2 regions of the Pseudoalteromonas sp. QJM3NY_22 genome follow, and region 1 is predicted to be linked to the other one. Evidence: predicted binding sites of a transcription regulator. Region 1 holds the regulator's gene; the other holds the start of a gene.

Region 1 (3,432 bases):
CAAGTTGATGAACACTTAAATCACTCGTGTCGATCATATAGTCAGCGCGAGTAGTGAGAACATCGAGTAGTTCTTTTTCTTTTTTTATTGCTAAATCAAGAGGTAATGAGTCAACTGATAACGGGTGTAGACGGCGAGTCTCAGAAAAACGTTTAATTAATGTTTGATCCTCACTGTCTAGATAAAACAGAGTCGGTTTAGCAAAGCCAGGTAAGTATTCAAGGATATCGTTAAATTCATCTTGCTCTTTTGGTAAATTACGGACATCAATACTAACTGCAATTTTGTCGTAGTTATCAGATACACTTCTCACTAAAGAAGGTAGCAGATTAATTGGAATATTATCTACGCAATAATAACCTAAATCTTCAACTACGCGTAAAGCAACCGATTTTCCAGAACCGGAACGGCCACTTATGATAATTAATTCCATTTATCACCCATTATGTTAATTACGATTGTTCTACAATAACTTGATACAGCTCAGTATCTGATTTTGCGCTGCGTAACTGTTTACAAAAATCTTTATTATTTAGTTTATCAGCTATCGTTGCGAGCGTCTTTAAGTGCTGCTGGTTATCGCCATCAGGTACGATGAGAGCAACAAATATATCAACAGGGCGATTATCTATAGCATCAAAATTAATAGGTGTTTCGCTTACTAATACGAGTGCTAAGGGCTCTTCTGCGCCGCTCATTCGCCCATGAGGGATTGCAATGCCTCTTCCTATACCAGTGCTTCCCAGTTTTTCTCTATTCATTAAGGCGCTGAGAATATCTTGTTGAGAAAGATATGGGAGCTTGTCATGAGCAAGTTGACTGATGAACTCTAAAATTCTTTTTTTACTATTAAAAAGGACCGCAGCTCTGCTGCAGTCCTGGCATATAAGTGAACTTAATTTCATAATATTAGTGTCGAGCAAGCTTCTCTTTGTGTTTAATAACTTGGCGATCGAGCTTGTCAATCAGCGAGTCAATGGCGGCGTACATATCTTGATGTTCAGTAGAGGCAAATAACTCAGCTCCACTTACATGAATCGTTGCCTCAGCTTTTTGGTTTAATTTTTCTATATCAAGAATGACATGAACATTATTAATATGATCTGAGTGTCTTTCTAGCTTCGCAAATTTGGTATTTACATAATCTCTTAATGAATCAGTTACTTCTACGTGACGACCAGTTAAGTTTAGTTGCATAAGCATTACCCTCTTTGTTTAGCGTCTTAAATCAAACTTTTTCGCTGATTTGACGGTGGAATAGCTAGAGATTCGCGATACTTTGCGATTGTACGTCTCGCTACTTTTATTCCTTGCTCAGCTAATATATCTGCAATTTTACTATCACTCAATGGTTTTGCTGAGTTTTCTGCTGCGATTAATTTTTTAATGAGAGCGCGTATTGCTGTTGATGAGCATTCGCCTCCATTTTCAGTACTTACATGGCTTGAGAAAAAATATTTAAGCTCAAAAATACCGCGAGGTGTATGCATATATTTTTGAGTTGTTACGCGTGAAATAGTTGATTCGTGCATTTCGACCATTTCTGCTACATCATTTAAAACCATTGGTTTCATGGCTTCTGGGCCATGCTCAAAAAAACCTTGTTGTTGCTTAACAATACAATTAGTTACTTTTAATAGTGTATCGTTTCTACTTTCTAAACTTTTAATAAACCATTTAGCTTCTTGTAGATGCGAGCGAATAAACTGGCTATCACCACTTGATTTAACGGTGCGTGACATTGCTGCATATTGGCTGTTGACTCTGATTTTAGGCATGCTATCTGGGTTTAGTTCAACAACCCAGCGACCTTTTATTTTTTTCACCGATACATCAGGAATTACATACTCAGATTCTTCTCTAACTATAGTATCCGCCGGTTTTGGGCTAAGAGTATGTATTAAAGTCATTATTTCTTTAAGCTCTTCTTCTTTGAGCTTTGTTTTTTTCATTAATGTACGATAGTCGCGAGCAGCTAATAGATCAATGTGCTCGGTTAAAATCATTTTTGTTTCATTAATATAGGGTGTTTCTTTATCGTATTGGTTCAGCTGAATACATAAGCATTCTTGTAAACTACGTGCTGCAATACCAACAGGGTCAAACAATTGAATTCGTTTTAAAACAGCTTCTATTTCGTCAAGTTCAACTTCGTTGTCTTCTTCGTTCTCTTGATTAAAACTTTCTAAAATTTCTTCGCAGCTTAGCGTTAAAATACCCGAATCATCGACGGCTTCAACAATCGCAATCGCAATCGCTTCATCGGTAGGACTAAAGGGAGTCAGTTGTAGTTGCCACATTAGGTATTCGTGGAGCGTTTCAGTCGAGGAGCCTTGGTATATAGATTCATCTTCAGGCATTGGTCCTGATGATGATGCTGGGGCTGCGCTCATATATTCATCCCAACTAACATCCATAGCCATTTCATCACTTAGCGTATCTTTAGCAAGTGCTTCACCACTGTCTTGCTCATATTCGCTCGGAACATCATCAGCATTTGCGCTAACAGTTACATCGTCGTTATCTGCTTTTTGCTCGTTTTTACCAGCAGAATCTTCGGCGTAATCTTGCTCTTCAACCTCTAATAGGGGGTTGCTGTCGAGTGCTTCTTGTATTTCTTGCTGGAGATCCAATGTACTGAGTTGCAACAGGCGAATTGCTTGTTGCAGCTGTGGAGTCATTGTAAGTTGCTGGCCCATGCGCAGCTGTAATGATTGCCTCATGTATCTCTAACAATCCTTTTATGTTGTTATAATTAATACTAGCAGATGCTTAAAGACATGGCGTAAATGTTACAGCCTAAATTGCTCGCCTAAATAAACATCACGTACTGTTTTATCGTTTAATACGTGTTCTGGAGTGCCTGATGCAATTAACTCACCATGAGAAACTATGTAGGCTTTTTCGCAAACATCAAGAGTTTCTCTTACATTATGGTCGGTAATTAACACACCAATACCACGATTTTTAAGGTGTTCTATTATTTTCTTTATATCTAACACTGAAATAGGGTCAACACCAGCAAAAGGCTCATCAAGCAATATAAATTTAGGAGCAGCGGCTAGTGCTCGCGCTATTTCAACTCGGCGACGCTCGCCTCCTGATAATGCCATACCTTGGCTATCACGAATGTGCTGAATACTAAATTCATCTAATAAATTGTTAAGTGTGTCTTCTCTTGCTTGCTTATTTAGCTCTTTACGTGTTTCTAAAATAGCCATTAAGTTTTGATAAACAGTAAGCTTTCTAAAAATTGATGATTCTTGGGGTAAGTAACCAATGCCTAATCTAGCACGACTATGCATAGGTAAAAGAGTAATATCGTTATCGTCGATAGAAATCTTGCCTTTATCACTAGGTACAAGGCCTACAATCATATAAAACGTTGTGGTTTTACCTGCACCATTAGGGCCAAGTAACCCGACTATGCTG
Region 2 (3,432 bases), 540 kb from region 1:
CTCATCAACACTTAGTGGTGGTAATGCTTCAACGTTTCCTGGGAAACAAACTGTGTCAGAAATCTTAAGCTCACCAATACCTGTTACAGTTACGATGTTACCAGCGTAAGCTCTATCAGTTTCGATACGTTCAAGACCTAGGTAGCTTTGTACTGCGCCAATTTTACCATTACGTGTAGTGCCATCAGCACTGATAATAGTAACTTGTTGGTTAGGAGCAACAGAACCACGTTTAATACGACCAATACCAACTACACCAACATAAGAGTTGTAATCTAGTTGAGAAATTTGCATTTGGAAGTCACCTTCAGGATCTGCATCCGGTGGTGATACTTCTTCAACGATCATCTTGAACATAGGTTCCATGTTGTCTGATGGTTCGTCTAAATCTAGTGTTGCCCAACCGTTGATTGCTGAAGCGTAGATTACTTTAAAATCTAACTGTTCGTCAGTCGCGCCAAGGTTGTCGAATAAATCAAAGATTTGATCCATAACCCAATCTGGACGAGCGCCTGGCTTATCAATTTTATTGATAACTACAATTGGCTTTAAGCCTTGCGCGAATGCCTTTTGCGTAACGAAACGCGTTTGCGGCATTGGACCTTCTTGAGCATCAACAAGTAATAATACTGAGTCAGCCATCGAAAGTACGCGTTCAACTTCACCACCGAAATCGGCGTGTCCCGGGGTATCTACGATATTGATATGGTAGTCGTTCCAAGAGATGGCTGTGTTTTTAGCCAAAATGGTAATACCACGTTCTTTCTCAATGTCGTTTGAGTCCATCACGCGCTCTTCGTTACCGCCGCGTGTTTCTAATGTACCTGATTGCTCAAGTAGTTTGTCAACCAGTGTTGTTTTACCGTGGTCAACGTGCGCGATAATCGCTATATTTCTTAACTGTTCGATGCTCATATATTTACTCAGAGAAATTAAATTCTCATTGATCCTGCAAGATCTACGCACTCATCCACGCTTTCGCGAGATGTCCCAGCATAGGATTTAAAAGGGCGCATATTATCCCTCATTAATGACATGGATGAAAGTTTATCCAATACAAATTTGAAAACTTTCTCAATACTTTTACTAAGTATCTGTTTTATATATGACAATTATATGAATTAAATTTCGATATTTTTTCGAAAAACAGCCATTTTGGCTATTTTGCTGATCTTTTTGGTACTCTTTTGCATTTAGTTTATGCTAATTTTAAGCGATTAAATTATCAGCAAATTGCACCGCGTAAATATTGCACCAAAAGGGATATTTTACGCACCAAATTAGTGCGCCGCTATGCTGGATTTTATAACAACTTATTTTTTTTAATTTATAAACATGCAGTTATAAAAATGGCACAAAATCAGCTTAATAAATGCTAAAGCAATTATGCAGCAATAACAAAACCCCACACTTGGAGGACACATGTCACAATCGGTTTTAGATTTTATTAAAGAAAATGACGTTAAGTTCATTGATTTACGCTTTACTGACACTAAAGGTAAAGAACAACATGTTTCTATTCCTCATCATCAAGTTGATGAAGATTTTTTCGAAGACGGTAAAATGTTCGATGGTTCTTCAATCGCTGGTTGGAAAGGCATTAATGAGTCAGACATGGTTTTATTACCAGATGCAGACTCTATCAAATTAGACCCTTTCACAGAAGAAACAACACTAATTGTTCGTTGTGACGTTGTTGAACCTTCAACACTTCAAGGTTATGAACGTGACCCACGCTCAGTTGCTAAGCGTGCTGAAGATTACATGCGTTCAACTGGTATTGCAGACACTGTGTTATTTGGCCCAGAGCCAGAATTTTTCGTATTTGATGATGTTAAATACAAATCAGACATGTCTGGTTCTATGTATAAAATTGATTCTAAGCAAGCTGCTTGGAACTCAGATAAAGAATATGCAGATGGCAACACAGGTCACCGTCCAGGTGTTAAAGGCGGTTACTTCCCAGTTGCTCCAGTTGATGACTTCCAAGATTGGCGTTCAGCTACATGTCTAGTGCTAGAAGAAATGGGCCAAGTAGTAGAAGCACATCACCACGAAGTAGCAACAGCAGGTCAAAACGAAATCGCTACTCGCTTTAATACAATGGTATTAAAGGCGGATGAAATTCAAGAAATGAAATATGTTATCCATAACATGGCTCACTTATACGGTAAAACAGCAACGTTTATGCCTAAGCCAGTTGTTGGTGATAACGGCTCTGGTATGCATTGTCACCAGTCACTTGCTAAAGATGGTGTAAACCTTTTTGCTGGTGATAAGTACGGCGGTCTTTCTGAAGATGCACTTTACTACATTGGCGGCATCATTAAGCATGCTAAAGCAATCAATGCTTTTGCAAATGCCTCTACTAACTCGTACAAGCGTTTAGTACCAGGTTTTGAAGCACCAGTTATGCTTGCATACTCTGCACGTAACCGTTCTGCATCAATTCGTATCCCAGTGGTTCCATCTGAAAAAGGTCGTCGTATTGAAGTACGCTTTCCAGATCCAACTGCTAACCCATACCTTGCTTTCTCAGCAATGCTTATGGCTGGCCTTGATGGTATCAAAAACAAGATCCACCCTGGCGATGCTATGGATAAAGATTTATACGACTTACCAGCTGAAGAAGCAGCAGAAATTCCAACGGTTGCAGCATCACTTGACGAAGCACTATCTGCACTTAGCGCAGACCGTGAATTCTTAACTCAAGGTGGTGTATTCACTGATGATTTAATTGATGCTTACATCGAACTTAAGTCTAAAGAAGTTGAAAAGCTTAACATGACAACTCACCCAGTTGAGTTTGAAATGTACTACAGCTGTTAATTAAGCTGTAAAAAATATGTGTGTTCTCAAGCCCGCTGCTCTGCGGGCTTTTTTAATGGTAAATCAAAGCAATCTCCACTAGAGTAAAGTTACTCTAAAACGCAGGACCGCCGAGTGAATAATTACATTTTATTACTAACAATTACTTTAGGATTAAGTAATTATGGCTATGCTGCTGAAAAAAAAATATACGCTTGGGAAGATAAAAATGGCGTGTTAGTGTTCTCAGATACACCGCATAAAGGCGCGACGGAGGTAAAGCTTACAAGTCAGCACCTTACAATGCCTGCGACCAATACTGATATTTTAAATAACCAACCTCAACCCCAAAAAGCAGCGTTTAACATTGCTATTTTGTCACCAGAGCATAATCAAACAATTCATGAAAATACAGGCACGGTATATGTTACCAGCCGTATAACACCACGGTTCGAAAGTGGGTTAACAATACAGCTGTTTGTTGATGGTCAAACACATGGCCCTGCTAGTCATGATTCAACCTTTGCTATAAAAGATGTTGAACGCGGTGAACATACATTGCAAGTAAAGCTGTTGAATAATAAAAACCAAATTATTGCCGTGAGCCAACCTTATGTGTTTTTT

What was found. The regulator sigma-54, encoded in region 1, starts transcription at its own class of promoters, with help from an activator protein. The targets are predictions, from matches to a motif close to GTTGGCACGNNNNTNGNNT.
Region 2: a site for sigma-54 is predicted at 1,349-1,367, ahead of glnA (glutamate--ammonia ligase). Genes of this name have one in related genera too.

The regions. Positions count from the first base shown of each region.
Region 1 covers NZ_CM149655.1:3,581,190-3,584,621, reverse strand. Annotated here, with positions in the region: gene rapZ (RNase adapter RapZ) at 1-433, opposite strand, end outside; gene ptsN (PTS IIA-like nitrogen regulatory protein PtsN) at 453-905, opposite strand; gene hpf (ribosome hibernation promoting factor) at 910-1,197, opposite strand; gene AC0VZ4_RS16510 (RNA polymerase factor sigma-54) at 1,224-2,723, opposite strand; gene lptB (LPS export ABC transporter ATP-binding protein) at 2,793-3,432, opposite strand, start outside.
Region 2 covers NZ_CM149655.1:4,124,391-4,127,822, forward strand. Annotated here, with positions in the region: gene typA (translational GTPase TypA) at 1-915, opposite strand, end outside; gene glnA (glutamate--ammonia ligase) at 1,423-2,829, shown strand; gene AC0VZ4_RS19065 (DUF4124 domain-containing protein) at 2,944-3,432, shown strand, end outside.